Regions from separate parts of the Halomonas sp. 3A7M genome, predicted to be linked through region 3. Evidence: predicted binding sites of a transcription regulator. Region 3 holds the regulator's gene; each other region holds the start of a gene.
What was found. Region 3 encodes FNR, which switches genes on or off when oxygen is low (the NO sensors DNR and NnrR bind a similar motif). Its sites were predicted from a motif close to TTGATNTANATCAA; they were not measured.

Region 1 (3,281 bases), on a different contig from region 3:
GGTTGCTGCTTGGGTTGCCCGGCGCAATGTTTGTTTCCGGCTTGGGATCCGCCTGGATCGGCATTGGCCTTCTGGTGGGCGCGTTCTTCAACTGGACCCTGGTCGCCCCCCGACTGCGTGAACAGACGGTTCACTACGGTAATGCGATTACCATTCCAGCCTTTTTGGCAAACCGATTTCCGACACGTGCGCTTTCACTGCGCACGGTGTCTGCTATCGTTATCGTCATCTTTTTCGCGGTTTACACGGCATCAGGTCTAGTCGCTGGGGGCAAACTGTTTGAAAGCGCGTTTGCCGGTATTTTTAACATCGGCGGCATGAGCGACTATGCTATAGGCATCCTCATTACACTTGGCGTGGTACTTGTCTACACCGTTGTTGGCGGCTTCCTGGCCGTGAGTATGACTGACTTCGTGCAAGGCTGCATCATGATGCTGGCGCTAGTAATCATGCCTGCAGTGGTGCTATTTGGCGAAGGCGGCGGCGGATTCTCCCAAGCATCACAGACGCTAAATGAAGTCGACCCCACCCTGCTATCCTGGACGTCAGGGCTGACCTTTATTGGCTGGCTCTCTGCGGTTACCTGGGGACTGGGGTACTTCGGTCAACCACACATCATTGTGCGCTTTATGGCCATTCGGACGCTGAAAGATGTGCCTACTGCCCGTAATATCGGCATGAGCTGGATGCTTATTTCCCTGATTGGCGCGGTCTCTCTAGGTCTGTTTGGCCGGGCTTATGCAGTCCGCAACGGCATGGATATCGAGGATCCAGAAACGATCTTCATCATTCTGGCGAACCTGCTATTCCACCCGCTGGTCACCGGCTTCCTCTATGCGGCACTGCTTGCTGCGATTATGAGCACCATTTCCAGCCAATTGTTAGTATCGTCGTCTTCATTGACCGAAGACTTCTATCGCCTGTTCCTAAGAAAGGAAGCAACCGATAAAGAGTGCGTAAAGGTCGGTCGAATCTGTGTCGTACTGGTTGGTCTGGTGGCCGCTGTGATTGCGTCAAATCCGGACTCGCAAGTTCTTGGACTCGTAAGTAATGCCTGGGCTGGCTTTGGCGCAGCATTTGGCCCGCTGATCATTCTGTCGCTAATGTGGTCTCGCACGAACGGAGCTGGCGCCATTGCAGGTATGGTAGTGGGTGCTGCTACCGTCATGATTTGGATTGCATTAGGCTGGAACGGAGAATTTATGGGTGGCCCCGGCGTGTACGAGATCATCCCTGGCTTCATCGCTGCCTTTATTGCCATCTTGGTGGTTAGTAGCATAACTGCCGATGCGGGTGAATATCAGCATATTGATCGCTAGACGAGCGTCAATGACACACTCAGCTTAATTAAAAATTAGCTGATTATTGAGGCCTTCCCATGCCACGGGAAGGCCTCTTTCACTTCTGACAGCCTCTTTTAAAAGCCCATTATTTAGCGGCGGAGCTCCACTCTTTGCCCCAGGTCAATAACCTGCCCTCCTCTACCCGATACACTCTTTGCATGGTTCGCGATCATGTCGAACAACGGTTCATGTTAACCACTCACTGCAAAGACTCACATTAATGGTCAGGAGCAATGCTATGCGCCATAACTCTCTTTCAACACTGCTCACCACTGGACTTGCAGCAGCCACATTGATGGCAAGCGGCCAAGTTTTAGCTTACGGCGCTGGCGATTTCTTTACTCGCGTGGGTGTTGCCAAAGTGGAGCCGAAAAGCGACAACGGTTCATTAGCCGGAGGCGCGTTCGCGGTTGATGTTCAGGATAAAACCGATTTCGCATTTACCCTGGGCTACCGCTTCCACGACAAAATGGGCATCGAATTACTGGCAGCCCTACCGTTTGAGCACGATATCGCCCTGAACGGTGATAATCTTGCCTCTACCAAGCACCTTCCACCAACTCTAACGCTCCAGTACTACCCGCTAGGTGGCACTGATGCGCGCGTACAGCCTTATGTCGGCGCAGGTATTAACTACACCTTTTTCTCTGATGAAGAGCTAGCCATAGGCGAACTGGAGCTGGACGACTCCTGGGGTGCCGCTGCTCAAGTGGGTATCGATTTGCTTATCGATGAAAACTGGGCACTTAACGCAGCCGCGTGGTATATCGACATCGATACTGACGCGACCGTTAACGGTGCCGCTGCAGGCACGGTAGAGATTGATCCCTTAGTGGTTATGGCAGGCTTAAGCTATCGCTTCTAACACCGCTAAGGCTGTGCTAGCCGCATAATCGCATGAAAAATGCCCAGTCCCGCTGCTTGCGGCGCTGGGCATTGTCTTTGCCGATACCCTCATAAAACTAGGCTTCAGCTTCTCGTATTAGTGCGACCTAGTTTTCGGTAACTAACCGATCTATCTTTTCAACAGCTCGAACAACCAGTAGCTGGTCACTGGCACGAACTTTTTCCTGCATTAGATATGCAGCCACTGCCGGCGCCACATCGCACTTGGCAGGCATAGCGGCCTGGGCATCAATCAGTGCATTTAATCGAGCGATAAAAACAAATCGAATCCACTGAGGCAGCGACATCGTGTCGATACAGAAGGGTTGCTGACTATTAAATGCTGAAATATCAGGCGTTGGCATACGCCATAAGTTAGCGGCCTTCATAGTGGCTTCAAGCTCAAGAAGCGCGGTTTGAAGCTGTTGATGGACGCTCATAAGCACCTTTTCCATTTGAATCAGTAAAGCTTTATTATCCCAGCACTGTGGGTAAGTTGCCAACCGTCTGACAGAGTTTGTGTCTTATTCACAGATTCACAGAAAACCTGCAAGAGGCTGTGGATAAACTATGGAAAGATGTCGCTACTGTTACTCTCATGCGGGTTACACCATGTTGTGCAATTTTTAACCATTTTGATAATAAAGCACGGATTAATCAGCGTTTGCGGCTGACAGTGACACATCAGCAAGGTAGAGTGCAGGCTTGAAATGCGGAAGGATGTCATGCAACCAATCCAGACACTTGATGAGTTTTTTACACGTAGCGGCGCGGACGTTTCCCTCTACCATATGGGACGACGAGTAACGGACTGCCCACGAGAAACACTGCGTGCATTCGAAAATGGCGAGATAGCCTGGCCGGAACCCTGGCAACAGCAGGCACGTCTTGGCGTAGTATTTCGTATGGGTGACATGCCTGAGCCAGCCATCTGGTTTTTGGCGCTGCCGCTAGACGAACAGGGCAAGCTCTCCCCTGCCCAACGAGACGGTTTTATTAATCGCTTGCTCGAAACCCTTGGGCGAAATGCTGCGCAGCTAGAAAATAAGCTAG
Region 2 (3,281 bases), on a different contig from region 3:
GTCGATGGCGATATCCTGGGTGGCCGAGCCAAAGGCTATCAGCAGCGCAAAGGCTGCTACCCAGCCTAGGTTGCCTACGGGACTGACTCCCGCTAAGCCCATCAACCCTGCCGCAATCATCCCCTGGGCAAGCAGCATCCAGCCACGCCGCTGGCCAAACGTGCGGGTTAAGATCGGCAGGGCAAGTCGGTCAACGATAGGTGCCCAAAAAAACTTGATTGAGTAGAGCATGCCAATCCAGGCGAAGAAGCCAATGGCGGCCACTTCAACGCCGTCACTGCGTAGCCATGCAGAGAGAGTGGAAAACACTAGCAAAAAAGGTAAGCCTGCTGAAAAACCTAGAAACAGCATGGTGATGACAGGTGCACGACAGTAAATACCTAACGCATCCAGCCAGCTGCGCTGGGGAGTAGGGGTGGGCATATTGGTTAACACTCCAGGAAAGAAAACGTCTGCATCGAGGCCCGCTAAAAACCGCTCAGTGGTAGACTAGGCCTGATATCCATGACAAAGCCGATAGCTTACCGGAGAGGAGTTTTCAATGTCGATTACAGCCCATCAAGTAGTCACTTTACACTACGTGTTAAGCGATGTGCTTAGCGATGGCAGTACCCGCGTGCTAGATGACTCCAACGCACGTGATAAGCCCTTAGAGTACCTCCATGGACACGATAATATTTTGCCCGGTTTAGAGAGTGCTCTGGAAGATAAAGCCGCTGGAGATGAGCTGCGTGTCACGCTTGCGCCTGCTGATGCCTACGGCATCCGTAATGAAGACTTGGTGCAACAGGTGAGTCGTGGGTCGTTTGGCAGCGCAGCGCTTGAACCCGGTAGCCGTTTCCAAACAGAAGGTGAAGCAGGCCCGCAAATTGTCACGGTGGTTAGTGTTGATGGGGACATGGTGACGGTCGATACAAATCATCCGCTGGCAGGCCATACGCTTCGCTATCAAGTCAACGTGCTGGAGGTGCGTGATGCAACCCGTGCAGAGCTGGCGAAAGGCCACCCTCTACCGCCGGGAACCGAACACAGCAAAGTAGAAGATCGAAAAGTGCTTTAGCAGCAAGTTTTAGGGGCTTTAAGTTTCACAGACTTTAAGTTTCACAGGCCTTAAATCTTCAGCGTGCTCAAAATTGACAGTGTATTTTAAAGCTGCAGCGTATTTTAAGCGTTAAAAACTGACCCATATCAAGTTCCTGATGGGCCGCAAATAACCCCGCTGAAAAGCTTGACCCAGGTCAGCTTCCTGCCGCGATTAACGCACTAGGATGGTGTCATACATCACGGCAGGAGGGGATCACCATGTATTGGGATGATGCTGTTATTTTCGGTCTAGTTACTGTCGCGTTAATGATTGCTTTCATGGTTGGTTGGGTAGGTTTTATTGTACGCGACCACCTCCGTAAGGATGAACGTAAAAAGCATTAACGCCGTTGTGGTGACCGTCGTCAGGGGAGGGAGCTTGCTTTTAACAGCGAGCTTCCTGTTGCCGGCCCAGTTGGGTCGGCTTTTTTATTAATTAAAACTATGTTTTCGAGTATTCGCATTAATCGTCTGGTAAAGTACCTAGTTGTACAATAAGGCATTGTACCGCAAGGAAGCCATTTGCCATGAATGCTGCTAATTCAATCGTTGCCATACGCTGTTGCGCTCATCATTATCCCAAAGCTAGTGTTGCCTGTATTCTTCTATTACTTAGCTGGCTATCAGTGCCGGTCTATGCTCAAGCATTAAGCGTCATTAATGGTGAAAAAACCACAGCACTCTCTCTTAATGAGTTACGTCAACAATCTACGATTACCTCGCCAGTATTTGATCCTTTTCAAGGCCGAGAACTAGAGATGCATGGGCTTGAATTCCGTCGCTTTCTCATTAATCAGTTTGGCGAAGTTCCTCCCGCATTGCACTTTACGACATGGGATGATTACGAAGTGACGTTAGATGGCTGGGATGATCCTAAGTGGTTAATGGTCACGGCAGAGAGTGGAGAGCCACTTACATTGCGTTCGCGGGGGCCATTGCGGCTGGTTGATCTGGCTTATAATGATCAGCGTGATATCAAGAGCCTGCGTGAGTTCAACGACTGGATATGGATGATTCGAAGTATTGAGGCCCGTTGGTGATCATTGAGCCGCCGCCTTCTCCACCTGCCGTACCACTGCCACCCCCCGTTCCTTTCGCTAGGAAGCGCCGCTATGTAACGTGGTTATCATTGAGCCTCATGAGTTTTATGGCATTGATGGTAGTTATTGTTTATGAGGCGCGCTGGGTATATCCCGAAATACAGGCTTACTTCAGCCAGACAGGCAATTTGACAGGGCAGCAATTGGCTACCAGGTCTCGGGCATATTTACAGCTCGCCCAACAACATTTGTTAAGCGAACAGCCCTTTGACGATGAACAGCGACAAACGGTTAGGCTTAATCTCGATCTTGCCTATGGGCTAATTGATGTCGAGGTATATCGTCAAAGGTACAGCTGTACCCAGCCGAGTTTACAAACCCTCAATTTACTAACAGAGCGCCTTACAGAAACTACCGTGACACCGTTTGATGCTGCAGCTGAACTGTTGGGCCCAATTGATTGTTTAACGAACATTGAGATGAATCAGCTCGACCTGCGTGGTATGGCAATTAATGAGTTTTCCGAAAGCACCCGACGGTATAATCAGATTCTCACCTATTCGAGCATGGTGATTTTTGCACTAGGGCTGCTGTTTTGGGTAATGCATGAGCGTCAGTTACGGCGTACAGAGCGTGCGACTAAGCAAACCATAGCCTGGATGCAGCATGCGATGCGTGATCCGCTGACGGGGATAGGTAACCGCAGTGCGCTGCATCAGGATGTCGCTACCAAAGAAGGGGCTGCGCTTGCTTTGATCTTGGTCGATATCGACTTCTTTAAGCAGTACAACGATTCATTGGGACATCCTGAGGGGGATCAACTGTTACGGCGCTTAGCCAGTCTGCTGAAATATGTACTGGGAGCAGAGGCAAAACTATACCGATTAGGCGGGGATGAGTTTGCCGCAGTATTGCCTTGTGATGATGATGCGTTATTGATTGGCTACTGTGATCAATTAACGTCTGTTTTAGAGCAGGCTGATTTCAAACACCCCGCGCACCCGCACAATGAAAGGGTCACCTTGAGTATTGGGGCAGTATGCTTTACCGCAGGGGATGCGACCTTTCCAAGTGCCTATAAAGCTGCTGATAAGGCGCTTTACCGAGTAAAGAGCGCCGGCCGTAATGGTTGGCAAATTACTGCAGCTGCATAATGTT
Region 3 (3,281 bases):
AGCCCAGGCCAAGCGCCGGTGGTCAGCGTCGCTGCTGTTGTCTTAAGCCCAGGGAGAGTGCAGACCAGCCGAGCCTGGGTGGCTACCCTGGCAGAAGAGCAGAACAACAACGCCCCCGCGCTGCGGCGACATCATCAGCTGTATGCGACGGACACGGTGCTGGCGCCTAACGCTGAGCATCTTGGGGCGCTAGCTGAATTCATCGGTAATCGGCCGCTAATTGGTTGGCAGTTAGGCCGCTCGGTGGAACACCTTAATCTTTTGTTTAAAGCAGGGTTGGGATTTGGTTTGCCCAATGCCCAGGTCGATGTTGGTAAGCTACACTATCGCCAACTGCGTCGCTTACATCCGCAGTGTGAGACGAACGGCCACTTGACGGAAGCGCTCGCTCGTTGGCAAATGCCCGCTCTTCAGTGGATGGGAGTGCTGGGGGATGCAACCGCAAGCGCGCTTTTATATCTGCGTTTGCAGCGCGAGATCGCCCAGCAGGGATAGTCGTTACTACCCTCATGGGATGAATCCACGGGTTTATCTTGGGTGGACGTGGTGAGTCTTGTTAGAATGCCCGCTGCTTCTTCTACCATCGGCAGTGCCTACACCATGCTACAACCTGACTATTTTGACCCCGCAGCGCCTGATACTGTTTCTGTTGACAGCCCTGCTGTTAATAGCGCACAGACACCATCCGAGCATCACGCCGCTAAACAGAAGCGTGAATTTAATAAGCTACAAAAGCGCTTACGGCGAGAGGTTGGCAACGCCATCATTGATTATCAAATGATTGGTGAAGGTGACAAGGTGATGGTGTGCCTGTCTGGCGGCAAAGATAGCTATACGATGCTGGAGATACTGCTTAACCTGCAGCGCAACGCGCCGGTTAATTTCTCTCTGGTCGCCGTCAATATGGATCAAAAACAGCCAGGCTTCCCGGAGCATGTGTTGCCCCAATACCTAAATAAAATGGGGGTTGAATACCACATTCTAGAGCGTGACACCTACTCGGTGGTGAAAGAGAAAACCCCGGAAGGAAAAACGACCTGCGCGCTCTGCTCACGACTAAGACGTGGCTCTCTTTATGGGTTTGCCGAGGAAATTGGGGCTACGAAAATTGCCCTAGGGCATCATCGTGAAGATATTTTAGAAACGTTATTTCTTAACATGTTCTTTGGTGGCACTTTGAAAGCAATGCCTCCCAAGCTTTTATCTGACGATGGCAAGAATATTGTCATTCGCCCCCTTGCCTACTGCAAAGAGGCTGATATTGCAGAGTTTGCTCGGCTAATGGAATTCCCGATTATTCCCTGCAACTTATGTGGCTCTCAGCCCAATCTCCAGCGTCAAGTTGTCAAAGATATGTTGGCTGAGTGGGATAAAAAACATCCAGGACGTCTAGAGAGCATGTTTAAAGCGGTGACCAATGTAGCGCCTTCCCAGCTAGCAGACCGCCGTTTATTTGACTTTGCTGGCCTTGAAGCCAAACAAGCGGCGTTGATGGAAGGGCGTATTCAGGCGCTTAGCGTGGACTAGCCGACTGTTCTTCCTCTTCAGTTAGCGTGATGAGGCGCCGCATATCTAAAATATTAACCTCGCGCCCTGAAACAGCCACCACCTCTTGCTGTTGAAAGCGGCTAAGAATACGGCTGACCGTCTCTACCGCCAAGCCTAAGTAATTGCCGATGTCGGCGCGGGACATGGAGAGTCTGAAGCTATAAGGCGAGTATCCACGTCGACGAAAACGGTCTGAAAGGGTGACTAAAAAGCTGGCTAGTCGTTGATCGGCCGTCTTACGCGATAGCAAGCGCATCATGCGCCGGTCATCCCGCAATTCTTTGCTCATGCTCCGATAAAGCTGGCCACGTAGTTCGGGCAGTTCTTCGGAAAGCAGGTCCAAGCGATCAAATGGAATTTCACATACCGTTGTGGTTTCCAGTGCAATGACGCTACCGGGGTAGTGCTCTTCATCAATTCCGTCCAATCCCACTAGTTCGCTGGGAAGGTAGAAATTTGTCAGCTGATCATTGCCGTTCCCTTCGCTGGTCACCTGTTTCAGGCTGCCTGAGCGGACGGCATACACACTGGTGAAGTGATCGCCCTGGCGAAACAGGGGCTCGCCTTTTTTGAGCGGTGCGCGGCGGCGAATGATGGCATCAAACTGGCCCATATCCTCAAGCTCTAAGGCAAGCGGCAGACACAGCGAGCTTAGGCTACAGGTCTGACAGCGCGCCTCTTGCAGTAGTGAGCGTCGTTGGCTGGCGGGGTGTGGCATATCATTCTCCCTTTCTCGTTAGCCATCATAGGCCCAGAGGCAAGACGTCTCAACAAGCTTATACAATCTTAGAGTAGCGCTGAGTCGGCTGGTCAGCTATGCGAGCATCAAAGGCCATCGCCAAATGGCGAATCAGCAGCCGCCCAGTGGGGGTGGCGCTAATAACTTGCCGATGGCGAGTGATTAAACCGTCTTGCTCAGCTGTCTTCAATTGCTCAATTGCGGTGGAAAAATAATCACTAGCATCGATGTGCCAACGCCTTCCAACTGCCGCTAGATCAATGTGCATGTCGCACATTAGCCGTTCAATCACGTCTCTTCGTATTAGGTCATCCTTATTTAACCTTAATCCTTTGACGGTTGCCAGCTTACCTTGATCTAAGGCTGCTTCATATTGGCCAAGCTGAGTCGGGTTTTGTGCGTAAACGTCGTCAACCCGTGATATAGCGGATACGCCTAAGCCAACTAAATCGCACTGTGCATGGCTAGAGTAGCCCTGAAAATTGCGTTGTAAGGTGCCGTTGCGCTGTGCAATCGCTAGGCTATCGTCAGGTCGTGCAAAGTGATCCATGCCAATATGCACATAGCCTGCATTAGTCAGCATTTCTATGGTGGTATGCAAAATAGCCAGCTTTTCATCAGCGCTGGGAAGGTCCGTTTCGTTAATGCGTCGCTGTGGCGCAAAGCGGGTGGGCATGTGCGCATAATTAAATACCGACAGCCGTGCGGGGTTGAGTTCGATGACTTGGTTTAGCGTCTCGGCAAAGCTTTTTTCGGTTTGAAATGGCAGCCCATAAATCAAATCAAGATTGAGTGAGCGAAAACCAAGACGGTGAGCTTCTTCCATTAACGTTTCGGTGAGTACCCGGGGTTGTACGCGGTTGATAGCTTTTTGTACCTGCAGGTTTAAATCCTGTACGCCAAGGCTTAGTCGATTAAAGCCGAGAGATTGTAGGTGGCGCAAAGTAAATACGTCTGCTTCGCGAGGGTCTATTTCAATAGCGTAATCGCGATC

Region 1: INT19_RS00705 (OmpW/AlkL family protein) is a predicted target of FNR. The motif match lies at 1,454-1,467, and genes of this name have one in related genera.
Region 2: ccoM (cytochrome c oxidase subunit CcoM) is a predicted target of FNR. The motif match lies at 1,179-1,192, and genes of this name have one in related genera.

What each region holds. Positions count from the first base shown of each region.
Region 1 covers NZ_JABUZD010000013.1:9,867-13,147, reverse strand. The annotation lists gene putP (sodium/proline symporter PutP) at 1-1,319, shown strand, start outside; gene INT19_RS00705 (OmpW/AlkL family protein) at 1,582-2,208, shown strand; gene INT19_RS00700 (YqcC family protein) at 2,336-2,668, opposite strand; gene INT19_RS00695 (DUF3549 family protein) at 2,954-3,281, shown strand, end outside.
Region 2 covers NZ_JABUZD010000035.1:32,557-35,837, reverse strand. The annotation lists gene INT19_RS02755 (AmpG family muropeptide MFS transporter) at 1-423, opposite strand, end outside; gene INT19_RS02750 (FKBP-type peptidyl-prolyl cis-trans isomerase) at 542-1,060, shown strand; gene ccoM (cytochrome c oxidase subunit CcoM) at 1,303-1,428, shown strand; gene INT19_RS02745 (hypothetical protein) at 1,611-2,123, shown strand; gene INT19_RS02740 (GGDEF domain-containing protein) at 2,231-3,277, shown strand.
Region 3 covers NZ_JABUZD010000174.1:162,828-166,108, reverse strand. The annotation lists gene INT19_RS18810 (DNA polymerase III subunit epsilon) at 1-495, shown strand, start outside; gene ttcA (tRNA 2-thiocytidine(32) synthetase TtcA) at 562-1,527, shown strand; gene fnr (fumarate/nitrate reduction transcriptional regulator Fnr) at 1,514-2,266, opposite strand; gene hemN (oxygen-independent coproporphyrinogen III oxidase) at 2,325-3,281, opposite strand, start outside.